Regions from separate parts of the Clostridium sulfidigenes genome, predicted to be linked through region 4. Evidence: riboswitches for the same ligand, from Rfam matches in the RefSeq annotation. Region 4 holds a riboswitch; each other region holds the start of a gene.

Region 1 (7,898 bases), on a different contig from region 4:
ATTGAAGAAAACTTAGAGTTATTTGATAAAATGAAGGCTGGTAAATATAAAGAGGGCGAAGCTGTGTTAAGAGCAAAAATAGATATGGCAAGTCCCAATATGAATATGAGAGATCCAGTTATTTATAGAATATCCTATACACAACACTATAAAACTGGTACTCAATGGTGTATATATCCTATGTATGACTATGCTCATCCAATTCAAGATTATATTGAAGGGGTTTCTCATTCCTTATGTTCTAATGAATTCAAAGATCATAGACCTCTTTATGAATGGGTTTTAAATGAGTTAGATTTAGATAATCCAAAACCAAGACAAATTGAATTTGGAAGAATGAATTTAAGTGGAGTAGTTACAAGTAAGAGGTATTTAAAGATGTTAGTAGCTAGTGGAGAAGTTGATGGATGGGATGATCCAAGACTTTCAACTTTAAAGGGAATGAGAAGAAGAGGGTATACACGAGAGGCAATTTTAAACTTTTTAAGAGAAATTGGAGTTGCTAAGGCTGATACTTTAGTAGATGTTGCTATGCTAGAGAACTCTTTAAGACAAGATTTGAAATTGAGGGTACCTTCTGTTATGGCAGTTCTTGATCCAATAAAAGTTGTAATAACAAATTTGCAAGAAGAACATTTAGAGTATTTAACCATTGAAAATAACGGTGAAAATGAAGACTTAGGTAGGAGAGAGATGCCTTTTACTAAAGAATTGTATATTGAAAGAGAGGATTTTAGTGAAAATCCACCTAAGAAATATAATAGATTAGTATTAGATGGAGAAGTTAGACTTAAGGGAGCATATTTTATAAAGTGTAATGAGGTAATAAAGAATGAATCTGGTGAAATAGTAGAGCTTAGATGTAGCTATGATCCAGAGACTAAGAGTGGTAGCGGTTTTACTGGAAGAAAAGTTAAGGGAACAATTCACTGGGTAAGTACAAAGTATGGAGTACCTTGTGAAGTTAGATTGTTTGAGAATTTATTTAATGATGCTCCATCTGGAGATAATTTATTTGAATATATAAATAAAAATTCCTTAGAAGTAAAGAAAAATGCAATTATTGAACCAGCAGCGCTTAGACTAAACGAAGAAGGTAGATTTCAATTTATAAGACATGGATACTTTATAAGAGATACTAGATTATCTAAAGAAAAGCTAGTATTTAATAGAACTGTATCTTTGAAGAGCTCTTATAAAAAGTAAGTCAGTGTATATAAGAAAAATCCATTAGAAATAAAGTATAGAAAATAGCCCAAGGGATAAAGAAAATCCTTTGGGCTATTTTTATATAAGTAGGATAAGAAATTACATTAGTTTTTCCTGTATTATTTTGTGTAATTATCGAAATAACCTTGGATGAAGATTATAGGAGTTCCCTTATCTCCACTTCCAGAAGTTAAGTCAGATAATGAACCTATAAGATCAGTAAGTCTTCTTGGAGTAGTACCTTGTGATTCCATAGCACCTACTAAATCAGATTCTTTATTTTTAATATATTCAGAGATAGCAGACTTAAGTTCTTCACCTTTTAAATCAGCAAAGTTATTATCGGCAAGATATTTTAACTTAACTTCATTTGGTGTTCCTTCAAGTCCTGGAGTATATGCAGGTGATACAACTGGGTCTGCAAGTTCCCAAATCTTACCTACTGGGTCTTTGAATGCTCCATCTCCATAAATCATAACTTCAACAGTTTTTCCAGTTTTCTCTTTAATCATAGCTTGTATGTTATCAACTACTGGTTGGCAGTTACGAGGGAAAAGTTTAACTGTTTCCTCTGTAGATTTGTTTGAGCCTAAAAGTCCATAAGCTTCATTGAATCCACTACCATCAATTGATGAAGATAAAATATCATCAAGACTATAAATCTTTTCTCCACCATTTGCCTTAAGTATTTTCTTAGTTCTGAATCTAGTGTGAATGTCACAAGTAAGTACACTCTTTGTATAATCTAATATAGTTTTTGGATTATTTGAGAATATAACTTCACACTCTATCCCATAGCTTTCAACTAGAGATTTGTAATATTCAATATAATCAACACCGGTAAATGGATGTTTATTAAATCCAAAGTGTTCACGGAATTGCTTTTCAGTTAGAACATCTGTCCAAGGATTAACTCCTTTTTCATCTAGGATATCTAAGTCTACTAAATGGTTACCAACTTCATCAGAAGGATAGCTAAGCATTAAAACAATTTTCTTAGCACCCTTTGCAATACCACGAAGGCATATAGCAAAACGGTTACGGCTTAATATTGGGAATATTACTCCTACAGTATCTTCACCAAACTTTGAGCTTACATCTTTAGCAATATTGTCTATAGAAGCATAGTTTCCTTGTGCACGAGCAACTACAGATTCAGTTACAGTAACTACATCTTTATCATTAATTGAGAAACCTTCAACTTTAGCAGCAGTTAGCACGCTATCTACAACGATTTCTTCAATGTTATCTCCTTTGTTTATGATTGGGCAACGAAGTCCTCTAACAACAGTTCCAACGACTCTTTCCAATTATAACATCTCCTTTATGTAAAATTACATTAATTTTTAAAACCTACACTTGTAATATACACCATTTTAGTGGTATAAGTAAAATAAATAGATTAAATAGTAGATATAAGGAGTGCTTATATGATAAGTAAATTAGATTTATATAAGGTGTTTTGTATGGTTGGAAAGCATGAAAGTTTTTCAAGAGCTGCTAAAGAGTTATACATGACTCAACCCGCAGTAAGTCAATCTATTATGCAATTAGAAAGAGAACTAGATATAAGGCTTTTCACAAGAACTTCTAAAGGGGTTATACTTACAAATGAGGGGCGAATTTTATTTGAATATGCTAGCTCTGCCATGAATTTGATACATGTTGGAGAAGATAAACTTTTAAAAATTAAAAATATGATGATAGGAGATTTAAAAATAGGTGTAGGAGATACCATATCAAGATATTTTTTATTACCCTATTTAGAACAATTTCACAAGGAATATCCCAATATTAAGTTTAAAATAATAAATGCCACAACCTTAGAGCTTTGTGCTAGTGTAAAGTCAGGGGAAATAGATATTGCAATTTGTAATTTTCCTATTGAAGATTCCGCACTGGAACTTAGAGAATGTATGGATATTCATGATATATTTGTCTGTGGAAATAAGTACAAGAACCGTTGCTCTAGACCCATTAGCCTCGAAGAAATAACAAAATTACCATTAATATTATTAGAATCTAAATCTATATCAAGGCAATACATAGAAAAATATATGTTATCTAAAGGAATTAAAATTACTGCTGAAATCGAATTAGGATCTTATGATTTATTATTAGAATTCGCAAGGGCAAACTTAGGAATAGCCTGTGTTATTAAAGAATTTTCAAAAGAATATTTAGAAAAGGGAACAGTATATAAAGTGAAATTAAAAGAAGAAATACCTAAAAGAAGTATAGGGCTATGTTTTTTAAAGAGTGTGTCCCTTTCTCCCGCAACTACAAAATTTATTGAAATACTAGAGCATAAAACAGACATATAGGACAAAAACATATACAAAAATAGAATATACCCTGAAAGCTTAACACACAAAATAGAGGATTACTTTACAGGGTATTTTGTATTAACTAAAAATGACTACTTACTTCTTCTCTTTCAATTCTTTTTACATCTTTTAATCTTAAATGAGTTACGTCCATAATTTTATCATAGGATTCTCCATCTATAAGCATTTGTTTAGCTTTTTCACGTAGCTCAGGGTTATCTTCTAATTTCATAAATTTAACCTCCTTCAACATTTCGTTCAACCTTATTTTGTGATTATTATAAAAAACTATTCATATATATAGGAGCGCAATTAGGTATTTATTGAATGGTATAGTTGAATTTGTAAATCCGCAATGTTATAATAAATATAATTTAATAGATAGCTAGGGGTGCCAATTTGGCTGAGAAGGAAAGTCCTAACTCTAAGAACCTGATATGGTTAGTACCATCGGAGGGAAGCAAATAATAAATCTTATTTTTATATAAAATAAAAGTCTTGCTTATGCAAAATTAGTATTTTTATAAAAGCTTAAGTAAAGATATAATTTTAATTATTAATATCTAAACTTAAATAAGAAGATATTGTTATATGAGTTATTGAGATTTTCAACACCTAGCATTTGTTAGGTGTTTTTTATTTGTAAAAATAAGTTAGTTAATGTACATAGGTATTGAAAGAAGGTGAAAATATGAAGGTTAATGGAAAAAGTGTAGATATGAATGGAATAACTACTATAAGCAGTTTGCTAAGTAAGTTAGATGTTAATGAAGAAAAGGTAGTAGTGGAATTAAATAAAGAAATAGTACCAAGAGAAAATTATTGGGAAATATATTTAAAAGAGGAGGATATTATAGAAGTTATATCTTTTGTAGGGGGAGGCTAAAGAGAAATTATAAATATATTTGAAAAGACTTTTACAGAAAGATGTAGAGTGGTGGATTTGTTTGAATGAGAAAATTAAAATTAAAGTTAATGAAAACATAGAAGAAGTTAATAAGGGTGAAACATGTCTTCGTTTAAAGGATAGGCTTAATCCTAGTTGTGATGTGGTGATACTAAATGGATTTCCTTTAGTTAAAGATAAGATATTAAAGGAGGGTGACAACATTGTTTTTATAAAGAGAGGACAAGTTCCAAGTAAAAGTGAACTTAGAGGTGTTATGATGGCAAGGCATACACCAGGGGTACATGAAAAAGTATCAAAGGCAAGAGTAGCCATTGCAGGTGTAGGAGGCCTTGGGTCCAATATTGCTATATCCTTAGCACGGTTAGGAGTGGGATTTATAAGAATAATAGATTTTGATGTGGTAGAACCATCAAATTTAAATAGACAGCAATACTTAATAAGAGATATAGGAGAATATAAGGTTATTGCTTTAAAAAAACAACTCTTAGACATAAATCCATTTATAGAGATAAATGAAAAAATTGAGAAAATAGAGAAGGGGAATATAAAAGAATTATTTGAAGATGTAGATATTGTGTTAGAAGCTTTTGATAGTGCAAATTATAAAGCAATGTTGTGTAATGAGATATTAACTAAAGTTAAGGAATCAGTCCTTATAGCATCATCAGGTATGGCAGGTTTTTATTCTTCTAATGATATACAAACTAAAAAGATAAACGATAGGTTTTATATTTGTGGAGATGGAGTAAATGAAGCTAAAGAAGGATCTGGACTCATGGCACCAAGAGTAGCAATATGTGCAAATCATATGGCAAATATGGCACTTAGAATTATGTTGAAAGAAGGGGAAAGTTAAAATGGAAGATATGTTAAAAATAGGTGGAGTAGAATTAAAAAATAGATTATTTGTAGGTACAGGTAAGTATCCGTCTAATAAACTTATAAAGGAAGTCTTGAGTGAAAGTAATTCACAGGTTATTACCTTGGCCTTAAGAAGGATAGATTTAGATAATAAGGAAGAAGATATTTTATCTAATATACCTAAGGATGTTATTTTATTGCCCAATACATCAGGGGCAACTAATGCAGAAGAGGCAGTTAGGATTGCAAGAATTGCCAAAGCTATGGGATGTGGTAACTGGATAAAAATTGAGGTTATATCGGATTCAAAGTATCTGCTTCCGGATAATGAAGAAACTATAAAAGCTACAGAAATATTAGCTAAAGAAGGATTTACAGTACTCCCATATATGTGTCCAGATTTATATGCAGGGAGAAGATTAATAGAAGCGGGAGCATCGGCGGTTATGCCTTTAGGAGCACCTATAGGAAGTAATAGAGGTATAAGAACTAAGGAACTTATTGAAATAATGATAGATGAACTAGATATTCCAATTATAGTTGATGCTGGAATAGGAAAGCCATCACAAGCAATGGAAGCTATGGAAATGGGAGCAGCGGCATGTCTTGTTAATACAGCTATAGCTTCTTCAAAAAATCCAGCTAATATGGCAAAAGCCTTTAGTATGGCGGTAGAAGGTGGACGACTTGCTTATTTATCAAAATTTGGGACTGTTTCTAAAAGTGGAAATGCATCTTCACCACTCACAGGATTTTTAGGAGAGTAAAAAACTTTACACTAACGGAAAATTTGAGGAGATGAAAAAATGAGTTTTTATAGTACCATAGAAAAATTTAAGGATTTTGACTTTAATAGATATTGGAGTAGGGTAAAAGTAGAAGATGTAGAGAGAAGTATTAATGAAAAAAATCCAAATTATGAGGACTTGCTTAATTTATTATCACCAGTAGCAGAAAAAGTATTAGAAGATATGGCAGTAAAGGCAAGGGAATTATCGTTAAGACACTTTGGAAGAACTATTTTATTATATACTCCAATTTATATTTCAAATTATTGTGTTAATAAATGCTCTTATTGTGGATATAATCTTGAAAATTCTATAAGTAGAAAAAAGCTAACTTTGGAGGAAATAAAATCAGAATCAGAAGCAGTTGCTAAACAAGGATTTAAGCACATTATTCTATTAACAGGAGAAAGTCAAATTCATTCCCCAACTAGGTATATAGTAGATGCTATAAAAGTAATGAAAGAATACTTTCCATCTATAACCTTAGAGGTACAGCCTTTAAGTGAAGAGGATTATAAAAAAACTGTAGAAGTGGGAGCAGAAGGTCTTACTGTATACCAAGAAACCTATGATGAAGAAATTTATGATAGAGTTCATTTATCAGGACCTAAAAAGAATTATAAATTTAGATTAGATACTCCAGAAAGAGGAGCAAGAGCTGGAATGAGAAGTATAAGTATAGGAGCTCTTCTTGGACTAGGTGATTTTAGAAGAGATGCCTTTTTCACAGCTCTTCATGGAGAGTATATTAGAAAGAAATATCCCCATGTAGAAGTGACTTATTCACCTCCAAGAATCAGACCTTGTGAGGGAGGATTAAAGGAGTTAAATCCAGTGGAAGATAAAAAAATGGTACAAGTTATGTTAGCTTATAAAATCTTTGCACAGCAAAGTGGAATAAATGTTTCTACACGAGAAGATCATAAAATGAGAAAAAACCTTATACCTTTAGGAATCACCAAGATGAGTGCAGGTGTGTCTACAGAGGTTGGAGGTCATGCATTAAAAACTAAAGGTACATCACAATTTTCCATAAATGATGAAGGTTCAGTAGAAGAAATAAAAGAAATGATAATAGAAGCAGGGTTTCAACCAATATTTAAGGATTGGGAAAGAATTTGATTTACCTAATAACAAATAGGCATTTAGTTAGTGAAGAAAAATATTTTAAAACCCTGCAAGAAGCTTCACTGGCTGGTGTGGATAGAATAATATTAAGAGAAAAAGATTTAGATGATGAAGAATTAGAAAGACTTTATTATAAAATAAAGGAGCTAGTAATTGGAAGTACTGAGATAATAATAAATTCTAATATGAAAATTTATAAAAAAGTAAAGGAAAGAACTGTTCATCTATCTTTTAAAGATTTTATGAATTTAGATAATAAAAAGAAATTTAATGTAGGAGTTTCTGTACATTCTTTAGAAGAAGGTATAAGGGCAGATAAAAAGGGGTGTAGCTATATACTAGCATCTCATATATTTTCTACCAAGTGTAAAGAAGGATTAAAGCCTAAGGGCGTTGAATTTATTCAAGAATTAAAGAAAGTAGTTACTTGTCCTATCATAGCTTTAGGTGGAATTTCAACAGAAAATGCTTCCAAGGTTATAGAAGCAGGAGCTGATGGAGTAGCATTAATGTCTACATTTTTTTATTGTGAAGACGTATATGATCTAGTTAGAATCTTAAAATACTAATAGTTATTTCTAAATAATAAAAATTATCCATTGCAAATATATCTTCTATTATAGTATCATTGTATTAAAGTTAGATTATTGAAATTTAAATTACAAGGGATATAGA
Region 2 (7,898 bases), on a different contig from region 4:
GGAGGAGTTAGCTAATGAGTAAGGAGCAAAATATGAAAAAAGGACCTATGGGTGGTGGAGGACCTATGGGACGTGGACCAATGGGAGGTCCTGGAGAAAAAGCTAAAAACTTTAAGGGCACCATGAAAAAGCTTATTAGTTATCTTAAACCTTTTACTGCATCCATAATAATTGTTATAATATTTGCCGTTGGAAGTGCTGCTTTTTCTATTATTGGACCTAAGGTTTTAGGTAAAGCTACCACTAACATTTTTAAGGGACTTGTAGGTAAGATAACAGGTTCAGGAGTAGGCATAGACTTTGAATATATAGGAAGAATTTTATTAATACTTTTGATTTTATATATAATTAGTACATTATTCTCTTTTGTACAAGGTTTTATAATGTCGGGAGTTACTCAAAAGGTTTCATATAATCTTAGAAAAGAGATTTCTGAAAAAATTAATAGAATGCCTCTTAAATATTTTGATAATAAGACTCATGGTGAAGTTTTATCTAGGGTAACAAATGATGTAGATACCGTAAGTCAAAACTTAAACCAAAGTATGACTCAAGTTATAACTTCAATTACTACATTAATTGGAGTACTAATAATGATGATTTCAATAAGCGGTATCATGACAGGTGCAACTCTCCTTATATTGCCAATATCTATGTTTTTAATATCGGTAGTAGTTAAGAAATCTCAAAAACACTTTAGAAATCAACAGAAATATTTAGGAAATGTTAATGGGCAAGTAGAAGAGGTTTATGGAGGGCATAATATAGTTAAGGCCTTTAATGGAGAAGAAGAGGCAATTAGAGAATTTAATAAGTTAAATGATAAATTATACGACTCGGCTTGGAAGTCTCAATTTTTATCTGGAATGATGATGCCTATTATGACCTTTGTAGGAAACATAGGCTATGTAGTAGTATCTATTTTAGGTGGATGGCTGGCTATTAAGAAAACTATTGAAGTTGGAGATATTCAATCCTTCATTCAATATGTAAGATCTTTTAATCAACCAATAGCTCAGTCAGCTCAGATAGCAAATCTAATGCAATCTACAGCAGCGGCTGCAGAAAGAGTTTTTGAATTCTTAGCAGAAGAAGAGGAAGTGCAATTTGCAGAAAACCCTGTTAAAATAAAAAATCTGTTATTGTCAGAAGATGAGGGAGAAGAAATTCAAGGTGAAGTAAACTTTGAAAATGTTCACTTTGGGTATAAAGAAGATAAGATTATTATCAATGATTTTTCAGCACATGTAAAACCAGGACAGAAGGTTGCTATAGTTGGACCTACTGGAGCAGGAAAAACTACCATGGTTAAATTGCTTATGAGATTTTACGATGTGAATAGTGGAGCTATCTTAATAGATGGTCATAATATTCAAGATTTCAACCGTCAAGATTTACGTAGTATATTTGGTATGGTACTTCAAGATACTTGGTTATTTAATGGCTCTATTAAGGAAAATATCAGATATGGTAGATTAAATGCCAATGATGAAGAAGTTATTGCTGCAGCTAAGGCTGCTAATGTGGATCACTTTGTAAAAACTTTACCTGATGGATATGATATGATTTTAAATGAAGAAGCTAATAACGTGTCTGCAGGTCAAAAGCAATTACTTACTATAGCTCGTGCAATTCTTGCGGATCCTAAGATTCTAATTTTAGATGAAGCCACTAGTTCTGTAGATACTCGTACTGAGGTTTTAATACAAAAGGCAATGGATAATTTGATGAAGGGTAGAACTAGTTTTGTAATTGCTCATAGATTATCTACTATAAGGGATGCAGATTTAATCCTTGTAATGAAAGATGGAGATATAGTAGAACAAGGAAATCATAATGAGTTACTTGCAGCTAATGGCTTCTATGCAAACTTATATAATAGTCAATTTGAAGACATTAAAGAAGATGTAGTTTAATAACTAAATAAAAAGTAAATAGAGTTTTTTGACTAGGATAGAGTTTTTTCCATCTGAAGTTTATTGACATAGTTTTTAAGAACTAGCTTAAATTAAGTAAATTAATTTGAGTTAGTTCTTTTTATTTTAGAGATAAGTATAACCTAGTATTTAGGAAATAATAATAAAGTAATTAGTTAAATATATAATAAATATAAGTTCATTTAATATATAAATAATTAATAGACAAATATGAAAAAGATGATATAATTACCATTAATAAATGTGTAATATTAAATATGCTAAAAAATAATTATAGTAAACTGAATAAAATTCATGTTTATTAAATATATGGAATATTAGAAGGAGATTTATCATGAAAGCAAAACAGGTTTTAGATATAGCTCTTTCAGCAGGCGAACTACTTATTAGTAATGGATCAGAATCCTATAGAGTAGAGGAAACTATTGAAAGGATATGTAAAGCATATAATTATAAAAGTGAATGCATAACTACAGGAAAAGGAATTTTTATATCTATTTTAGATGAGGATCAAGAAAAGGTTACATCACTAAAAAAGGTTAGAAGCAAGAGTGTTGATTTATATAGCATAGAGCTAGTAAATAGTTTTTCTCGAAGCATCGAGTCAGAGAAGATTTCCTATGAGGAAGCAATGGAAAGACTAGAAGATATAAGAAAAACGCCTACTTTTAAATTACCTATTAGAGTGTTAGCTGGTGGAATGACTTGTTTTATTTATTCATTATTTTTCAACGGAACAATTTTTGCAGCCTTTATATCTGCGATTATTGGTATGATAATATATTATATGGTAGATAAGGTATCCAACGTAGGATTTTTCCAATTTTTTATCTTCTTTTTCTCAGGATTTCTTATAGCTAGTATAAGTATTTTATTTGAAAATATTATAACTATAGTGAACAAGGACAAGATTATACTAGGGTCTATTATGGTACTATTACCTGGTGTAGCCCTTACTAATGGAATAAAAGATATAATTTATGGTGATTTTACATCAGGAATTTCAAAGGTAGGTGAGGCAGTTTTAATAATTACAGCAATTGGTTCAGGAATTGGTACTGCATTAGCCTTTAGAAATTTTCTAGGAATCTTTTAGATATAATATATTTAAGTGAAAGTAGAGGCTATGTTATGATTAGACAAATTGTTTTAGCGTTTTTTGGAAGTGTATTTCCGGCCATATTATTTAATATAGATAGAAAAAAATTAGTTTGGGCTGGGATTTCAGGAACTCTTGCATGGATAAGCTATTTAATAGTGTTCAACTATGGAGGAAGTGTAATTATTGCTACTTTCATGGGGGCATTTGTAGTAGGAGTTTATAGTGAAGTAATGGCAAGAAGGTTAAAGGCTCCAAGTATGCAGTTTTCAATACCAGGAATATTCCCGTTAGTACCAGGAGTTATGGCCTATAACACAGTATTATATATAGTAGCTCAAAATTATGACCTTGCTTATAGCAGTGCAATGAAAACTATTATAGTAGGTGGAGCTATTGCCTTTGGAATGATGTTATCTTCAACTACTTATAAATTTTTTAGCAAAATTCAAAGAGATATAGAAACAAAGAAAGCAGCATAAAATAAAATATTAGGCTATGTTTTAAACTGTTGTTAAAACATAGCCTATATTTAAATTAAGTTTAAATTTATACTTAATTATTGAGCCTTCTTTTCGTTTTCCTTGTTATTTTCAGGGTTACACTTATTATCACACTCTGGTTTTCTCATATGTTTTCCAGGAGTCTTTGTATTTTGTTTTTTCTCATCAGTTTCGTTTAGAGTTGGTTTCTTTTCATCTTCTTTAGGAGCTTTTTCATTCTCAGGCTTAGACTCACTTATAGTTTGCTTCTTTTCATCAGGTTTTTTTGTCTTTTCTTCTTCCTCAATCATAGTTGGTTTCTTTTCCTCAGTGGGTTTTTCATCCTTAGATTTTTCTGATGGAGTCTCTATAGTAGTCATTTTTTCACTATTAGAATCCATTGATATATTATCATATCCAAAGGCTACAGTAGAAGAAGTCATGATGGCACCAACTAATGTTAGTATAATTAAAGATTTTTTCATTGTAATACACCGTCCTTTTAAAGTATTTACTTAAATTCTTAAGTATGAGTATATTTGATGAGAATAACAAGAATAAGGATAAGCTATTGAAAAATAAAAGGTTTAAGAAAACTCGACTTTAGTTTATCCTTAGAAAGAAAAAATATGTTATTAAAAATTTTCCATTAAAAATGTGGATAATAATAAATTAAAAGTGAATTTGAAAATTATAGTTTTTATGTTATAATGAAGTTAATTTAATAATTATTTAGCTAGGGGTGCCTAATGCTGAGAGAAGCAATAATTGCTTTAACCCTTGAACCTGATGTGGATAATGCCATCGAAGGAAAGCTTTAAAAGATTTTAATAATAGCTTATTTATAAAAATGTTTATAAATATTTATTTTATGAATTCATCTAAAGGCTTACCTTGTGTAAGCCTTTATTTTTTTAGATAAGAATTAATAAAGGTTTGTAAAAAAATATGTAAGCAATTATTTTCTCCTAAAGAAAGGCGCTAAATTATTAAATTAAATAATTATTGTACTTAGGGAGGAAGAAAGTATGAATTTTACAACACAAATGGATGCCGCTAGGAAGGGCATTGTAACAAGAGAGATGGAGATTGTAGCTAAGTCAGAGAATATGGATATTCAAGAGTTAAGGGCTTTAGTAGCGGAAGGGAAGGTAGCTATACCTGCTAATAAAAATCATAAATCTCTTGTACCACAGGGAGTAGGACAAGGTCTTAAAACTAAAATAAATGTAAATTTAGGTATATCCAAAGATTGTGATGACATAGATAAAGAAATGGAAAAGGTAAAAGTTGCTTTAGATATGAAAGCAGAGGCTATTATGGACCTTTCTAATTATGGAAAAACTGCGAAGTTTAGAGAAAAGTTAGTAGAAATGTCTACAGCGATGATTGGAACAGTACCAATGTATGATGTAGTTGGCTTTTATGATAAGGAACTAAAGGATATCTCTGTAGATGAATTCTTTAAAGTAGTAGAAAAGCATGCACAGGATGGAGTAGATTTTGTAACTATCCATGCAGGACTAAACAGGGAAACTATAAATACTTTTAAAAGAAATAAGAGGATTACTAATATAGTTTCAAGGGGAGGATCTCTTTTGTTTGCTTGGATGGAATTAAATCAGAGAGAAAATCCATTCTATGAGTATTTTGATAGATTATTAGATATATGTGAAAAATATGATTTAACTTTAAGTTTAGGAGACGCATGTAGACCAGGTTCGATAGCTGATGCCACAGATGCTTCACAAATTAAGGAGCTTATGGTATTAGGTGAGCTTACAAAAAGAGCTTGGGAGAGAAATGTACAAGTTATAATTGAAGGTCCAGGGCACATGGCTATAAATGAAATAGAAGCTAATATGTTACTTCAAAAAAGACTTTGTCACGGAGCACCATTTTATGTTTTAGGACCTTTAGTTACGGATGTAGCTCCAGGTTATGATCATATAACTTCTGCCATTGGTGGAGCTATTGCAGCAAGTTATGGAGCAGACTTTTTATGTTATGTAACTCCAGCAGAACATTTAAGACTTCCAAACCTAGATGATATGAAGGAAGGTATAGTAGCAGTAAAAATTGCAGCTCATGCAGCGGATATTGCTAAAGGAATTAAAGGTGCATCGCAGTGGGATAATGAAATGAGTAAGGCAAGACAGGAACTTGATTGGGAGAAGATGTTTACCTTAGCTTTAGATGAAGAAAAGCCAAGAAAATATAGAAAAGAATCTACACCTCATCATGAAGATAGTTGCACTATGTGTGGTAAAATGTGTTCTATGAGAAATATGAACAAGATTCTTAGTGGAAAAGATATTAACCTTTTAAGAGAAGATGATTAATAATTAATAAAAGGACACTATTAAAAATTAAGCTTTTATTGGTAGTTTAAGCTTAGTAATTTTAAGAGTGTCCTTCTTTATATACTTTTATGTTTAATAACTTGAATAATATAATTAATAATAAAGGAATAACTGTTTTAAAGTTTAAATTATTAATATATATCTGCAGTTACTAAGTTCACTGAATTTATTGAATTTAGCATTAATTCATCTTCTAAGGTATTTATTAACGTAACTTTATCTCTTCCAGATTCTTTAGAGATATATAATTGTTTGTCTGCAATTTCAATCATATAGTCAGTTGATCTAAGAGAGGAAAGGTTTCCATAGACCCCACCAATACTAACAGTAATTACAGAACTCTCATTATCATGAGTAGATTTTATTTTTAAGTCCTTAACTTTACAACTTATTAGATTACCTAGGTAAATAGCTTCATCATAGGTTAAATCCTCAGCAAGATATATAAATTCTTCTCCACCGTATCTACCACAAAAATCGTGACGGGAGGTAGAAATGTCTTTTAAACATTGAGCAATACTAGCAAGACATTTATCACCATGCATATGACCCCAATAATCATTATATAATTTAAAGTTATCCACATCTATCATAAATAAAACCATATTATTTTTATTGAGTTTAGAATATTTCCATAGTCTACTAAACATTTGGTCAATGGCATGTCTATTTGAAATTTTAGTAAGAGAATCTTTCAATGCTTTAAACCGTAAATTCTTATTCTCATTTTTCATATATTGTAGCCTTTTATTTTGGGATTCTATTTCCATTTCTAGTTTTTGATTTATTATTTTAATTTGTTCTAATTCTTCAGCTTCTATAGCATGATTACATTGAATTCTTATAATTTCTAGTTTAGATTTCATGGTAGATGAAGAAACTTCTTCTTCTGAAAGGTGGTACTGCCTGTAATATTCTAAGGCTGTTTTAAAATCTCCTAATGATTCGTAGTATTTAGAAAGCTGCAAATGTATTTTGCTAAGCTTATGTTTGGAATTAAGTTCCTCAGCACAATGTATAGCTTTATTTAAATATTCTATAGCATCATCAGAAGAAGTAGAAAGCTTTAAAAAACCAATGTTAAAGTATAAATCTATGATATAGAATTTGTTGCTAATGGTTTCTAAGTGTTCTAAGGATTTATTATAGTATCCCATGGCTTTATCAAACTCTTTATTTTTAAAGTGAATGAAACCAATATTATTTTCTATTTCACCTAGAAGTATAAAGTTATTAAATTTAATTGCTATATCATAGCTTTCAAAAAATATTTTTAAAGCTTTATGGTAATTATTCTTCTCTAGAAGAACTTGTCCTATATTAAATAAAATAGATGCAGAGAGTGAAGTATAATTAAACTTTTTAGCTTTAGCTAAAGCTTTCTCATAATATTTCAAGGCTTTATTATATTGGGTAGTTATCCTGTGAATCTCTGCCATATTATTAAGGGAACAGGTGTGAATAAAACTATGTTTATCATCAATACACAAATCTAGAACTCTAAGACAATTTATTAAAGAATCCTCATAAAGTCCGACGTGAAAATATGCGCAACTTAAAAGATTTAAAGCTACAACAATGCCTTCCTCTTCATTTAATTCCATAAATATATCTAGAGCATGATGACCATATTCTACCCAATTGGCAAAGTTTGATAGTGATCTGTAAATTAAGGCAAAATTAATAAAGCAATAGCCCATTGCAGATTTATTATTAAACGATTCAGCTAATTTATATGCTTCTTTTGTTATTTCATAAGCTTTTCTAGGATCGCTATGTACAATAGTTTTTCCATCATCAATAAGTTTAAAAAGTTCTTTTGAGTTATTATCCATACTAAACAACCTACTTTTCTTAGAATAGTTTAATTATAATTTGAATTTAAACTTATAACTGAGTAACCAATGCATTTTTAACCTTATGGTTACAATAATATAATAACATAAAATTAGATGAAAAATAATATAAAATTATATGATATATAAAAATTACTTAGAGATTTTAAGTAATATAAACA
Region 3 (7,898 bases), on a different contig from region 4:
GAGAGCTTTAACTATTCAGAAGATTTTAGATGAAGATAGCATAGGAAAAGACTTTAGAAGACCAGGGCATATATTTCCTCTACAAGCTAGAGATGGAGGTGTATTAAAAAGAGTAGGACATACTGAGGCAGCAGTGGATTTAGCCAAAATGGCAGGCTTAAAGCCAGCAGGAGTAATTTGTGAAATTATGAGTGAAGATGGAACTATGGCTAGAACTGAGGAACTTTTAGAATTCGGTAAACTACATAATATTAAAGTAATAACTATAGCAGATTTAGTAAGATATAGAAGAAAGACAGAAGTATTAGTGGAAATGGCAGCAGTAGTAGATATGCCTACAAAATACGGTAATTTTAAAATGTATGGTTTTATTAATAAATTGAATGGAGAACATCATGTGGCATTAGTTAAAGGAGAAATTGATGAGAATAAACCAATTCTAACAAGACTTCATTCTGAATGCTTAACAGGAGACGTCCTTGGATCTAATAGATGTGATTGTGGAGAGCAATTGGCAGAAGCTTTAAGGAGAATTGAAGAAGAAGGTTGCGGGATACTTTTATATATGCGACAAGAGGGAAGAGGCATAGGACTTATAAATAAATTAAAGGCCTACGATTTACAAGACCATGGATATGATACAGTAGAGGCAAATATTAAACTTGGATTTCCAGCAGACCTTAGAGATTATGGAATAGGAGCTCAAATTCTTAGAGAGTTAGGAGCTAAAAAACTTAGACTTATGACTAATAATCCCAAGAAAATTAAAGGATTAGATGGATATGATATTGAGGTGGTAGAGAGAGTCCCAATCCAAATCAATTACAATAAAGATAATGAATTTTATTTAAAAACTAAACAAAATAAAATGGACCACATACTTAGTTACCAGTAATACTCTAAATCAATGATTTAGTATAAATTATAATATAATCTAGGAGGAATAATGATGAAAATATTTGAAGGAAATTTAGTTGCGCAAGGATTAAGAGTTGGGATAGTAGTAGGAAGATTTAATGAGTTTATTGTATCTAAACTTTTAGGTGGAGCCATTGATGGACTTAAAAGACATGGAGTAGAAGAAGATAATATTGAAGTGGCATGGGTGCCAGGAGCTTTTGAATTACCACTTGTAGCAAAAAAAATGGCTAAAAATGAAAATTATGATGCAATTATATGTCTTGGAGCAGTTATTAAGGGCTCTACACCACATTTCGATTACGTTTGTGCTGAAGCTTCAAAAGGAATAGCATCAGTATCTCTTAGTACAGAGAAACCAGTTATTTTTGGAGTTTTAACAACGGACACTATAGAACAGGCTATAGAAAGAGCCGGAACTAAAGCAGGTAATAAGGGCTACGATGCAGCAGTAACAGCTATAGAAATGGCAAATTTATTAAAAAGTTTCTAATTAAAAGTTTGATTATGAAAATATAATAAAATTTTTAATTTAATAGTCAGTATATGATAAAATTCCCTATAAAAATATATAAATAGCTATATATTTTTATAGGGAAATAGTTATATATATAACTATTTAAATATTTAACTATTTAAATAGTTGTTTTATTCATGCGGGGTTCAGATGATTTCTCGTCTAAAGGGTGTAATTAAATTACACAGAAAGCAGAGAAAATTGACAAAAGATGTAATCAATGCTATGCTTTAAGAAATTAAATATTTAGGGAGCTTGTATAACAGGCTGAGAGGAAGCAAAAAGTAGCTTCGACCTATAACCTGATTTGGATAATGCCAACGTAGGGAATTACATTAAAAATATTAATGGGACATACTATTTGGTATGTCCCATATTTTTTTAGATTCTACAAAATTCTGTTAAGGAAGTGTATGAAATGAGTATAAGTAAAAGTCAAATGAAGTTATATGTAGTAACGGATAGAAGTTGGTTAGATGGAAAATTATTTACTGAAGAAATCGAAAAAACTTTACAAGGAGGAGCTACATTAATTCAACTAAGAGAAAAAAATTTATCCTATGATGAATTTCTAAAGGAAGGAAAAGAGATAAAGAAGATTACAGATAAATATAATATTCCTTTAATTATTAATGATAATGTGGAAATAGCTATAAGTATTGATGCATCTGGGGTTCATATAGGTCAAAGTGATATGGATGCAGCAGAAGTGAAAAAGCTGATAGGTAAAGATAAAATTTTAGGAGTTACAGCAAAAACTGTGGAACAAGCTATTAAAGCAGAAAAAGATGGGGCAAGTTATATTGGAGTTGGAGCAGCTTTTTCAACTTCAACTAAATTAGATACTAGAGTAATAACCTTTGAAACCATTAAAAATATATGCAAATCTGTAACTATACCAGTGGTGGCTATTGGAGGTATAGATGAGAATAATATTATGAACCTAAAAGGCTTAGGAATACATGGAGTTGCTTTAGTGTCTTCAATATTTTCTAAAGAAGATGTGCTATTAGCAACAAAACAAATGTTAGAGTTAACTGAATGTATGCTAACTCAATAGATTAGACATGGGAAATAGGTGTGTATTTTAGATGGAAAATACTTTATATAATATATACATTGATAGAGGGGATTGATTTATAATGAAAAAGATACTTACAATAGCAGGATCGGATTGCAGTGGAGGAGCTGGAATACAAGCAGATATAAAAACTATCGTAGCCCATAAAATGTATGCAATGAGTGCTATAACAGCTTTAACAGCACAAAATACCACTGGAGTTTATGAGGTTTTAAATATATCAAGAGAGTTCTTAAATAAAGAAATCCATTGCATTATGAAAGATATTTTCCCAGATGCCATTAAGATAGGAATGGTATCCTCTAAGGAGATTATTCAAGAGATTGTTGAAAGATTATTAGAATATAAGGCTAAAAATATTGTAGTTGATCCAGTTATGATATCTACCAGTGGAAGTAGACTTCTTTCAGAGGATGCCATGGAAGCGTTGATTACAAAACTTTTACCTATAGCTGATGTGATTACTCCTAATATTCCTGAAGCAGAATGTATTTGTGGATTTAAAATTTTAAGTAAAGAAAATATGATAAAAGCAGCAGAAAAAATTTCAAAGGAGTATAAAGGAAAAATTCTTATTAAAGGAGGTCACTTGGAAAATTGTGCTGACGATTTATTATATAAAAATGGGAAAATAACTTGGTATTATGAAGAGAAAATAGATAATTCAAATACCCATGGAACAGGTTGCACCTTATCATCTTCCATAGCTTGTAATTTAGCAGCAGGTTACGGCATAGATGAAAGCATTTTAAGGGCAAAAAAATATATAACCGGTGCTTTAAGGGATAATTTAAATATTGGAAAAGGTAATGGACCTCTAAATCACTGTTGGAATTTGTAATAGTAGTAATGTATACTTATTAAGTTGTTTCAGCTAATTTACAATAAATATAAAGTTTTAATATATGAATAATATGTAAAGGTAGAGACTGTTTAAAAAAACAGTCTCTTATTTTTTTACGAAGATGAAAATACTGTATGTAAATTCCATATATATAATATTATGAAAGTATTGTATTTAACGAAATATTAGAATACCGAATATTTTTAAATCCTAAACAATATAAAGAAAATTCTGAAAATTTCCAAAAAGGTATTTACAAAAGTAAAAAATATATGTATTATTAGGATAATGAATTTACAAAACTGTAATATATATATTTAATAGTAATAAACATACAATATATGAAATTAAATACATGACATAAAAATGCAATAATCAGCTTAATTAAAAGCTAAATCAAATTTAAAATTGTATTAACTATGGGGGATAGGAATTTATACAAGTATATATTTTTAAAATATATTTTTGTATTTATTTATAACTTAATTATTTTAAGGGGGAATAGATTTTGAAGAAAAGAAAATTAATGGCCTTGATGTTGTCAAGTATTTTAGCTTTTTCATTAGTTGGATGTGGTGATAAAGAGAAAAAAGAAGACACATCAAAGGATACACCAAAAACTGAAGAAGCAGAGAAGAAAATTGGGGGTACTTTAGTTGCTGGAATAACAGAGGCGTCTGGTAACTTTAACCCAGGATATTATTCATCTGCCTATGATGCTACTATAATTGACATGATATTTGATTCACTTATTACAATGGATGTTAATGGAGAATATCAACCATCAGCAGCTGAAAGTTGGGAATTTTCAGACGATGCCAAGGAAATAACCTTCAAATTGAAGAAGGATATGACTTTCTCTGATGGTGAAAAGGTAACAGCAGATGACGTTGTTTTCACTTATCAATTTTTATCAGACAAATCTTATACTGGTAGATATGGATCTGTTGTTAAAGATTTAGCTGGATATAAGGAATATTCAAAGGGTAAGACTGAAGAGTTCAAAGGGGTAGTTGCTGTAGATGAGTATACAGTTAAATTTAGTTTTGCTGAGCCACTAAGAACAAATCTTGCTAACTGTAATATGGCAATCATGCCAGAACATTATTATGGTGCAAATTGGAAGGTTGGAGATACATCATCTATAGAAGCTATAACAACAAAACCAATTGGCTCAGGTCCATATACTTTAGAGAAATTCCAGGAAAAAGAATTTGTATCTCTAAAAAGAAATCCAAACTATTATGGTGAAGGATATTATATTGAAAATATAGTATGTAAATTTGTTGATCAAACTACTGATATAGTTGAATTGACATCTCAAGAGGTAGATTTACTTCCAGGAGTTATTGAACCAGAGAAAATAAATGAAGCTAAGTCTAAGGATTTTATGACTTTCAATAGTTATGATAGAAGTGGATATGGTTACACTAAATTTAACTGTGAATCAGGTCCAACAGCTGATAAAAAAGTACGTCAAGCATTATATTATGGCTTTAATATTAAAGAATTTGTAAATAGCTATTATAAAGATGAGGCAACTGGAGATGTACTTGCATCAGTTCAATATCACCCATTCTCTCAAGTTTCTTGGGGTATTGATGATAAATTAGTTAGTGAAATGACAGAGTATGACTTTGATTTAGAAAAAGCTAAGTCTTTATTAGACGAAGCAGGCTGGAAGGTTGGTTCAAGTGGATACCGTGAAAAGGATGGAAAGGTTATGGAGCTTAATGTAGCTGCTATGCCAGAACACGATATTTTAAACACTCTTATTCCAATGTGGCAAAGAGACTGGGGCGAAGGTTTAAAAATTAAACTTAATATAGCATATCTTGAGTTTAATACATTATTAGATTACGTTATCTATAACTCTGATGAAAACGTAGATAAATGGAGTATATACTTCATGGCAACATCTATAACTACCCCAGATCCAGATAGCTTATATTCTGAAATTCACTCAGATTATATTGGTACTGGTAAAGATAATACAGCTAGATATAGTAATCCAGAAGTTGACAAGTTGTTAGATGAAGCTAAGAGTATTGTAGATAAGGAAGAAGCAAAACCTTATTATAATAAAATAGCTAAAATCCTTAATGAGGATGCACCTATAGTTCCTGTATATGCAAATACTTATTTTGACATGTATAACAAGAAAATAAAAGGCCTAGAAACAAGCCCATTCTGTGATTGGGTAAAAGCATTAAGACATGCTTATATAGAAGAATAATTTTAAATTTCATATAGGCTATTGGCGCCCTGTATAAAATTGCAGGGCGTTATTAAAATAAGTTTAGGGGTGATGAAATGTTAAAGTTTTTAGGCAAAAGATTACTCAATTTAATCCCAGTTATGCTAATAATAACAATAATATTATTTATATTATTACAACTAATGCCTGGAGATCCAGTTAGTGCATATTTAGGACAAGGTTCTAAGACTACTCCAGAGCAGCAACAAATGATTAGAGAGCAATTAGGATTAGATAAAGGACCTGTTACACAATATTTTAATTGGTTGGGAAGAACTTTAAAAGGAGATTTTGGTTCTTCATTAAAATTTAGAAAACCTGTAAGTGATGTTATAGGAGATTACATTTGGAATACATTTATATTAAATATAGTATCTATGGTATTGGCCTTTGCAATTGCAATTCCAGTAGGAATAAAATCTGCAGTAAAGAAATATGGAGTATTTGATAATTTTTGGACTGTGTTTTCTTTAGTTGGAGTAGGAATGCCTTCATTTTTCTTTGCACTACTTATGATTTTCTTTATAGCAGTACCGAGTAATGGAGCAATACCACTTAATGGTATGAGAACTCCAGTAATGGCAGCTGTTGGTTATGATAGCTTCATGGCTGAAGTAATAGACGTAGCTAAACATATGATTTTACCAGTAATAATTTTAACTATTTTAAGTCTGGCTGGACTTATAAGATACGTTAGAAATAGTGTTATTGAAGTAATTAATCAAGATTATATTAGAACAGCACGTTCTAAAGGATTAAAAGAGAAGGTAGTTATTTATCGTCATGCCTTTAGAAATGCATTAATACCAATAGTAACTCTTGTAGGAATGTATATTCCATCTCTCTTTGGAGGAGCAATATTATTAGAAACAGTACTTCTTTGGCCAGGAATTGGAAATATACTATATACATCAGTTATGGGCAGAGATATTTGGGTTGTAATGGCAGCTAATACATTCTATGCAGTCCTAATGGTTTTAGGAAATCTGGTATCAGATATGTCCTATGCATTGGTAGATCCTAGAGTAAAAGTAGAATAGGAGGTTAGTTTATTATGTTAGAAGTAAAAAAGGCTAAGGCTGAAAAAAAGAAACAAGACCTTCAAGCTATGGGACCATGGAGGGTTGCATGGGAGCGATTTAGAAAGAATAAAATAGCTCTTGCAGGTGGTATAGTATTTGGGATTATAGTTTTACTAGTAATATTAGTTCCTATAATATCACCTTATAATTTAAATGAGTTTGAACTTGTTAATAAAGTTAAACCGCCATCAGCAAAGCATTGGCTTGGAACTGATGAACAGGGTAGAGATGTACTTATGAGAGTATTTTATGGTGGAAGGATATCTATGTTTATTGGAGTTGTCACTGCAGGTATAACCGTACTCATTGGTGCTACTATAGGTGGAATTGCAGGATACTATGGTGGATGGGTAGATAACATTCTTATGCGTTTTACAGAAGTAGTTAGCTCACTTCCATTTATGCCATTAATGATATCCTTGTCCTTTGCATTGATGTGGAGGGTAAGTAGTACCCAGAAGATGTATGTGGTTATGTTTATTCTTGCCATAATATCTTGGCCAGGTCTTGCTAGAATGGTTAGGGGACAAATTTTATCTCTTAGAGAACAAGATTTTATAGTAGCTACAAAGGCATTAGGTATATCTAATAGATCTAAGATAGTAAGACATCTTTTACCTAATACCCTTGCATATATCATAGTTAATGCTACTCTTGGAATGGCAGGTGCAATTTTAACAGAGGCAGGACTTTCTTTCCTAGGATTAGGAGTAATTCCACCAACACCAACCTGGGGAAATATGATTGAAAGAGCTAGAGACTCATTTATATTTACGAATAATCCATGGCTTTGGATACCGCCTGGAATTTTAATCATATTAACCGTTGTTAGTATAAATCTTCTTGGTGAGGGCTTAAGAGATGCCTTTGATCCAAAAGAGATAAGGTAGGTGTGATATATGGAAAATTTATTAGAAGTAAGAGATTTAAAAACATATTTTTATACAGATAATGGTATTGTAAAAGCTGTAGATGGAGTTTCCTTTGATGTAGAACCAGGAAAAACTCTTGGTATAGTTGGAGAATCTGGTTGTGGTAAAAGTATAACATCAATGTCTATTTTAAAGCTTATAGATAAACCAGGTAAGATTGTAGATGGGACTATTAAATTTGATAGTAAGGATATAGTACCCATGGAGGATAAGGATATAAGAAAAGTTAGAGGAAATGATATATCTATGATATTCCAGGAGCCTATG
Region 4 (7,898 bases):
TATTGTCAACCAGCAACGGTTGGCACAAAATCAAATTCAAAGGTGGTAAAGCCTTTGTAAGTTCAGAATTTATTTCAAAGAATAGTAGTTCTACTGACAAGAATCCTAGTAGAGGTGAAGTTATACCACCTAAAGAAATTCCACCTTCTCACACTGTAAACGGTAAGGTTGCAATTGTTAATGCAGATGCTTTAAATGTCCGTTCTGGGGCTGGCACTAGCCATACTATCCTAACTACAGTAAGATATGGTAGTAAATTACCTATTATTTCTTATACTAATGGTTGGTATAATGTTAAGGTAGGTACTACTAATGGATATATTAGCGGTGACTATGTAACCATATCTGATGAAAATCAATCATCAAATCCAATAGTAAAGGAAACTCCTCTTATACAAAGTAACTGTACTGGTGAAGACATAGTTGCTAAAGCTGAAGAATACATTGGAGTACCATACCTTTGGGGTGGATTTACCCCTGTAGGTTTTGACTGTTCTGGACTTGCTCAATATGTGTACAAGCAACTAGGAATCTCCTTAGAAAGATCTACATACTATCAAGTGCATCAAGGTGTTATTGTTCATCGTAAGGATTTAAAACCTGGAGATTTAATCTTCTTTACTACTAATGATGATGATCCTAATGATATATCTCATGTAGGAATCTATAAGGGTAATGATTTATTTATACAAGCTCCTAAACCTGGTGACTGCGTAAGAGTTTCTAACTTAAATTCTGCTTATTATAGTAATAGATATTATATTGCTAAACGTATAATAAAATAGTATAAAAAATTTTAAATTGAGAACACTATAATTAATATCTAAGAAATTAGATATGGTCAAATATTTTGAAAGGAGATTCCGTGCTTATCTTAATAATATTAAGATTTGATGCCCTAGAGTACACGACCAACAGGAGTAGCACCGCAAAACTGAGTATGTTGAAAAGGGTGCAACTATTTAAGTTGCTTAACGGAGATTATATGGAAGTAGGAACAGTAAAATGGTTTAATAGTGAAAAAGGGTTTGGATTTATATCTATGGAAGGTCATGAAGATGTATTTGTACATTTCTCTGCTGTAACGGGAGATGGCTATAAGGTTCTTGATGAAGGACAAAAGGTTCAATTTGAAATAGTTAGTGGGGATAGAGGCCCTCAAGCAGCAAATGTTACAAAAATATAGATATATATTTTAAAGAAATATGTATTATTCATCATTATAGAGACACGATTAAAATTCGTAGTCTCTATTTTTATTCGGTTTATATAGGGCTCTATTGAACTATAAAACTATGTATGCTATTATGAAAATATAAAATAATATATTGTGCTAGGGGTGCTTCGGCTGAGAAATGATTTTTCATTACCCTTTACCTGACCTAGATAATGCTAGCGTAGGGAAGCGATTAATAAGCTTAAGTTAATGCTTAGTTATTTAGCCGTGTTCTTACGAACATGGCTTTTTTGCAGAGTATAACTTCAGCTTCAACATTAGTCCTTAGCACTACTTAATTTAAGGAGGACTCTTTATGAATATCTTAGAAAATATGAAAAATATTCTAGCTAGTTGGACAACTATTGCCACCTTATTTGGTGTCCTAATTCTATTTTGTGTGTTTATAAAAGTTAAACATATCAAGTTTACTTCTAGATTAACAGCTCATATAGCCTTAGCAGTTGCTATGTCGGTAATTCTTCAGTTTTTCAAATTTTTCGAATTTCCTTTAGGTGGAAGCGCAACTCTTGCTAGTATGCTACCTATAATTTTAATATCCTTGATTTATGGGCCTACTATAGGAATATTCACTGGCTTTGTGTATGGAATACTAAACTTTGTTATAGGACCTGCATATATTCTTCACCCTATTCAAGTTCTTTTTGACTATACTCTACCTTTTATGGCAATTGGACTTTCAGGATTTTTTAAGAAAAATAAGTATTTAGCTATAATAGTAGCTTTCTTTGCAAGATTTATATTCCACTACATTGCAGGAATAATTTTCTGGGGAAGTTATGCTGCTGATTACAACTTAACTCCAGCAGTATATTCACTAGTATATAATGGTACTTATATTCTTATAGATTGTATAATTTGCTTAGCTGTATGCTCAGTTATAAATTTAAATAGTCTTACAAAACGATTAGCTCCTTATACTAATAATTCTATACAATAATTTAATAAGGATATAGCGTGATGTTCATTTAATCATCATGCTATATCCTTTTAATTACTATATTTATTTTACTTTTAGAATTCCTTCGGTTTTTCATCACTTATGTTAAACTTCCATTCTCCACGATCATAAACGTTACTTATATAATAGCTAGTGGAGGAAGCATTTTCAGTCTTTTCAAAGGTAACAATACCTTTATATTTCTTAGATGTATATCCTTCTGTTTTTATATTCATAACTACATTAAAATCATCTCTAGTAACAGAGGTATCCATGAATGTTACTGATTTAAGTTTATTTATTTTCTTCTTAAATTCCTCAATCTCTGTGGATATTTGAAAACGTGCAGCCATATTATCACTAGATATATTAACTCCAACATTACCTGCATCTTTATTAGCGGATACGTACTTATCTAAACAACTTAAAATAGAAGTATAATATACATACTCAAAGTCGATAGGTTTTCTTATATTTGCAAAGTTTTTTATAATATCATTATCAAGCCTCTTAGAAACAATATACTTATTATCATCATTATACAGATTTGCCCCATCCTTCTTGTCAAGTCCAGCTACATAATTAAAGGTCTTAAATTCTGTTGGGCTCTCATATATCTCCAGAGTATAGTCTGGGTCTAGGGTTGACTTTTCTTCAACAACACTTGCACTAGAAAGTATACTATATATATCATTTATTACATCTTTGTCAGTAACAGTAAACTTATAACTTTTATCTCTAGTACTCTGAATTGTAACCTTCATAATGTTCCTTTCTTGCATATAGTTAAAATCACTATTTCCCCTTATACCACAAGCGGAAATTAGTAATGATGATATTATTAATAATATAACTATGAAATTACTCTTTACTCTTCTCACCTTTGCCCTCCACTTGAAAAATTCTTAGAATTTTTCATTCTTTATCATATGTTTTATTATAATAGTTGTTATACATTAAATCAAATAACTCTTTTACTTTTCAAAGGAAAAAGTTTTAACTATATTTTCAAATACCACTTGTGTATTCTCTCTAGCTTTTTTATCACTAATTATAAATGTTATTCTAGCCACATAATCATCGTATGGAACATAATATTCATAGGTTCTTTTTACATTTTCTTTACTACTTTTTAAATCATACTTAATATAATCTAATTCTATATTATCTATCTTCACTTTTTCTTTTTTATAGTCTTTTATTCCCATACCCTCTACATCTGCTATGCACTTATCTATTGTTGCTTTAACACCTTCACTGCTACTTATAAGCTCTATAGAACCATAAGTATTAGCATCATCTGAAACAAATTCATTTAAGTATACAATTTTATCATCTTTATTCTCTTTTATTGTAGTTAACCAGCTACTAGGTAACTTATATTTTATTTTACCATCTAGAATATCATATTGCTTAAATTCAACCATACTATTCTGAGTTAATGTAGCTGTTCTTAGACTTTCTTCAAAATATTTTCCAACTCCTAATATAACTATCATAAGCCCTGCTAGTATTATTGCTAATCCTAATTTTCTCATATTATCATCTACTAATTTCATATGTTACCCTCCCTTTATTAATATACTATGTACCTTTTTCAAAAAATAGAATAAACTCCGAATAAAATTCGGAGTTTTAAATTCATATATTATCTTATCTCTTAACTGGTACAACCACAGTATTTCCTTTTATATCATAATACATTAACCAATGACCTGTTTTATCATTATCTTCATCTGGCATGAAAGTTACGAAACCAGTCTTTCCTTCATATGGTTGGTCTGCCAAATCTCTTGTTCCTGGTATTGCATATATAATATATTTTAAATTACCTTCATCATCACATTTATATCCAACCATGAAATTTCCATGTCGTGATATATAAGGATAATAGCAAATCATAGGATAGAACACCACAGAATATTTATTGTAATCATAAACACAATACATATCCTCTAATTTTTTTACATGAGCTTTGTACCAAAAACAATTTTTAATATTCTCATTACTACCAATCTTTTCTAAACCATAGATAACTTCTTTAAAAAATTTACCCATAGTTCCCATTGGATAATCCTTATCATTCCATTCACTTTTTTTATGTTTCTCAGGTTTGCAATCTTCACATTTTTTTTCTATATCGTCATAATCATATGATTTTTTCACCTTACAATCATCATATTTATTCTTCTTTTTAGAGTGTTTTTTCCTATAATCTTTTAACCTTTCTATTTCTTTTTCATATTCTTCAAATATTCTATTCTCATCATCAATATAGTCTTCATCATTACTTTCTAATTGTTCATTTATTAGATCATTCTTTACCAAAGGTTCAATTTCTTCAACATCAATAATATCTACTTCATCACTTATATAATTTTCATCACCTCTTATATTAGACATTGGAGTAGGGGTGATTCCAGGTATATTGATATTAGGGATAGGAGTAGGAGCGATTCCAGGTATATTGGTATTAGGGGTAGGATTAGAAGTACTTCCTGGTGCACTTGTATTTGGCATAGGAATAGAAGTACTTCCAGGTATATTAGGAATAATTCCACCATATGGAGGATTAGTAATGTTTGTATTATCAGTTCCTACATTTTGCGGCATTCCTGTTTGTTGCTGTGTATTATCAGTTCCTGTATTTTGTGATACTCCTGTCTGTTGCTGTGTATTATTGGTGTTATTTTGCATAATTCCAGTATTACTTTCTTGCTGCCCTAAATTTGTATCTTGAATTTCAGGCACTACTCTATTCATATTTTCATTATCTGATTTTAAAGTTTCTTTTACTGGTGTAGTTGTACTATTATTTTCTTTTACAGTATTGCTATCACTGGTAGCTAGAGGATAGCTCTGCCAGTTTTTAAGCTCTTCTCCTCCAATAAACCCTACCATTACAGGCATAACTTTATCTGCACTTATCTTACCAATAGCTGCTCCTTGCACCTTGTCCATACCTATGTTTGTATTTACTAAATTATTAGCATTAAATTCATTGCTAACATCAGCTTTTCCGCCATCATCTATATTGATTCGACCAAGATTTATTAGTTCATTACCATTGTTTCCTTGAACTATTAAAATCATAAAGTATGGGCCCTTTTGCTTTTTAAGATTTTGAGCATAATATGAGGCTTTTGCTTTATCATTTCTTACCTCTAACTTAGCGTAGCCTGAAGGTGTTTTATTAGAATCTAGTCCATATCCTTTTTGATCTTCTTGTAATATTATAAAAAATCTATTATAGCTTTTTCTAGACGGCATACTCTTTACCTCCATTTTTATTTATACATTATAATATATGACTACTATATATAAAAAATGAAGGATATTCTTTATTTATTTTTATAAGAAAAAAGATTCGTCTATTTAAGACGAATCTCGTATATCTTATTTGCTAAAGTAGCAAACTCTTCTATTGTTAGAGTTTCACCTCTTCTAGTTGGATTAATACCTGCATCTTCAAAAGCCTTTTCTTGCAATTCCTTAGATAATCCTATAGCTTTCATACTATTCCATAGGGTTTTTCTTCTCATATTAAAAGATTGCCTTATTATATTAAAGAAAAGTTTTTCATCCTTCACTTCAACTCTAGGTTTATCTAATTTATCTAGTCTAATAACTATAGAATCTACTTTAGGAGATGGAATAAAGCAACTTGGAGGTACATTCCTGATAATTTTTGTATCACAATAATACTTTGCAAGTAGAGTAAATGCTCCATATTCTTTAGTGCTTGGTTCTCCATTAATTCGTTCTGCAACTTCCTTTTGAATCATAATAGTTATAGATTTTATATCTAATTTATCATTTAAAAGATTTGCTATTATAGGGGTAGTTACATAATATGGCAAATTAGCTACTACCTTTACACTTTTTTCTTCACCTATTAGTTCTCTATAATTTACCTTTAAAGCATCTTTATTTATTAAACTAAAATTCTCATAACTAGATAACTCTGATTCCAAAATAGGTATTAATCTAGAATCTAACTCTATACTAGTAACTCTTTTAGCCCTTTTAAGTAACTCCTTAGTTAAAGTTCCAACACCTGGACCTATCTCTATTACGTAGTCATTCTCAGTTATATTTGCACCCTCTACAATATCCTCAAGCACTGTGTAATCAGTTAAAAAATTTTGTCCTAAACTTTTAGTAAACTTAAAATTATATTTTTCAACTAGTTCTTTTGTATTTAATTTATCCATACTAAATCTCCTTATCTACCTTCTTCATAGCTTCTACAAACTCATCCTTAGATATACCATAATTATTTAATCTAGTTAATAGCTGATTTGTATTACTATACCCTATTCCTAATTCTCTTCCAATAGCATCTCTTCTTTTTTTAGCATCTTTATCTACTGTTAATCTAAAATAGTGCATATCTTGTATAGTAAACTCATGTCTAGGCTCTTTTAATTCACACTTTGCTCCATTTAAAGCCTTGATAATAGTTTCTGGTGAAGCATTTTCAACTCCTATATTATCACCTTTTCTTCCTTCACTTTGAGTTATATAAGCATGCTTAATATTAGGAACTCTTTTAGCTATAATTCTTCTTATTTTTTCTCCAGCAAAATCAGGGTCTGTTAAAACTATTACCCCTTGTCTCTTATTAGCCTCTTTTATTCTTTCAATAACTTTACTATTTATACCAAACCCACTAACTGATATTACTTCAGCATCAACAGCTCTTTTTACAGCTGTCACATCATCTCGTCCCTCTACCACTATTACTTCCTTAATCATAAAAGCCTCCGTCCTGCATTATGCTATATAAAATATTATGTAACTTTTATATAAAAATTATCTATTTCTTTGTATTTTAAAATTTCTCAATGTAATTATATCATAGCATATTTAATTTTAGGCATCTGAAATAAAAAAATAGGAGCCTATGCTCCTATTTTAAAATATAAACGTTAACCTGTCTTCTTCCCCAGTTAACAGCTTCATCATAGCTATTAACATACACATCAACCTTATTACCTACTATGGCTCCCCCTGTATCTTCTGCAATGGCAAGTCCATATCCTTCGATATAAAGTTTTGTTCCTAATGGAATTACTCTTGGATCTACAGCTACAGTGCTGTATCCATTTGGATTACGTCTAACAGTTGTACCTGTTGCTGTTATAGTACCTGAATCTCCCCTATCGGAAGTATAGGCAGTTGATACACAAGATATCATACTTGAATATGCAAAGTCTTTTACATTGCCACCACGTGATGGTCTTACAACAGCTAAGGTTCCTATATCTATTATCTTGTTTATAGGATTTTTACTAACAACCTCTTTTACAACTCTTCTATTAACCTCTTTACCATTCTCATACACAACCTCTGTTGTGATAGTTCTCTTACCCTTAGAACCTTTTTGAACTACTTTTTCTACTCCTTGGTTAAGTTCAGAGTTTTTTCTTGTTTCAGTTTCAAAAGCTATTGGTTGAACTTCTTTTAAAAGTTTCTTCTTTACTCTTGTAACTTCAACAGTCATACCTTCTTGTAGATTTTCATCCATAGACGGAACTATCTTGTCCTCTTGACTTATTTTAATATTCTCAGCTTCTAACATATCTTCTACTGTTTTCTCTGCTGATGCTATTGATAAGTTTTTTCCATCTACCACTACTTCTACATCTACTGCCTTATTAATATAAATTATGTCACCATCATTAACTTCGCTGTCTAGTTCCACAGAAATTTTATCCT

The links. Region 4 has a riboswitch for thiamine pyrophosphate ahead of thiT (energy-coupled thiamine transporter ThiT). Riboswitches for the same ligand answer to the same signal wherever they lie in the genome.
Region 1: linked by a shared signal. The riboswitch ahead of thiS (sulfur carrier protein ThiS) and the one ahead of thiT (energy-coupled thiamine transporter ThiT) in region 4 are both predicted to bind thiamine pyrophosphate.
Region 2: linked by a shared signal. The riboswitch ahead of thiC (phosphomethylpyrimidine synthase ThiC) and the one ahead of thiT (energy-coupled thiamine transporter ThiT) in region 4 are both predicted to bind thiamine pyrophosphate.
Region 3: linked by a shared signal. The riboswitch ahead of thiE (thiamine phosphate synthase) and the one ahead of thiT (energy-coupled thiamine transporter ThiT) in region 4 are both predicted to bind thiamine pyrophosphate.

The regions. Positions count from the first base shown of each region.
Region 1 is NZ_JBQHQR010000019.1:26,763-34,660, reverse strand. Features, by position in the region: gene ACTNBA_RS17275 (glutamine--tRNA ligase/YqeY domain fusion protein) at 1-1,206, shown strand, start outside; gene ACTNBA_RS17270 (coenzyme F420-0:L-glutamate ligase) at 1,329-2,519, opposite strand; gene ACTNBA_RS17265 (LysR family transcriptional regulator) at 2,640-3,533, shown strand; gene ACTNBA_RS17260 (hypothetical protein) at 3,619-3,768, opposite strand; TPP riboswitch at 3,914-4,012, shown strand; gene thiS (sulfur carrier protein ThiS) at 4,228-4,422, shown strand; gene thiF (sulfur carrier protein ThiS adenylyltransferase ThiF) at 4,496-5,302, shown strand; gene ACTNBA_RS17245 (thiazole synthase) at 5,304-6,074, shown strand; gene thiH (2-iminoacetate synthase ThiH) at 6,114-7,217, shown strand; gene ACTNBA_RS17235 (thiamine phosphate synthase) at 7,202-7,792, shown strand.
Region 2 is NZ_JBQHQR010000013.1:43,458-51,355, reverse strand. Features, by position in the region: gene ACTNBA_RS14320 (ABC transporter ATP-binding protein) at 1-22, shown strand, start outside; gene ACTNBA_RS14315 (ABC transporter ATP-binding protein) at 15-1,916, shown strand; gene ACTNBA_RS14310 (threonine/serine exporter family protein) at 2,272-3,033, shown strand; gene ACTNBA_RS14305 (threonine/serine exporter family protein) at 3,039-3,518, shown strand; gene ACTNBA_RS14300 (hypothetical protein) at 3,596-4,003, opposite strand; TPP riboswitch at 4,247-4,348, shown strand; gene thiC (phosphomethylpyrimidine synthase ThiC) at 4,547-5,860, shown strand; gene ACTNBA_RS14290 (tetratricopeptide repeat-containing diguanylate cyclase) at 6,013-7,716, opposite strand.
Region 3 is NZ_JBQHQR010000019.1:10,109-18,006, reverse strand. Features, by position in the region: gene ACTNBA_RS17190 (bifunctional 3,4-dihydroxy-2-butanone-4-phosphate synthase/GTP cyclohydrolase II) at 1-895, shown strand, start outside; gene ribH (6,7-dimethyl-8-ribityllumazine synthase) at 950-1,411, shown strand; TPP riboswitch at 1,673-1,781, shown strand; gene thiE (thiamine phosphate synthase) at 1,854-2,495, shown strand; gene thiD (bifunctional hydroxymethylpyrimidine kinase/phosphomethylpyrimidine kinase) at 2,578-3,357, shown strand; gene ACTNBA_RS17170 (ABC transporter substrate-binding protein) at 3,869-5,596, shown strand; gene ACTNBA_RS17165 (ABC transporter permease) at 5,674-6,657, shown strand; gene opp4C (oligopeptide ABC transporter permease) at 6,672-7,589, shown strand; gene ACTNBA_RS17155 (oligopeptide/dipeptide ABC transporter ATP-binding protein) at 7,599-7,898, shown strand, end outside.
Region 4 is NZ_JBQHQR010000011.1:76,271-84,168, forward strand. Features, by position in the region: gene ACTNBA_RS13145 (C40 family peptidase) at 1-785, shown strand, start outside; gene ACTNBA_RS13150 (cold-shock protein) at 986-1,186, shown strand; TPP riboswitch at 1,326-1,421, shown strand; gene thiT (energy-coupled thiamine transporter ThiT) at 1,533-2,177, shown strand; gene ACTNBA_RS13160 (YhfM domain-containing protein) at 2,252-3,058, opposite strand; gene ACTNBA_RS13165 (hypothetical protein) at 3,152-3,736, opposite strand; gene ACTNBA_RS13170 (hypothetical protein) at 3,831-5,447, opposite strand; gene rsmA (16S rRNA (adenine(1518)-N(6)/adenine(1519)-N(6))-dimethyltransferase RsmA) at 5,549-6,391, opposite strand; gene rnmV (ribonuclease M5) at 6,393-6,935, opposite strand; gene ACTNBA_RS13185 (resuscitation-promoting factor) at 7,090-7,898, opposite strand, start outside.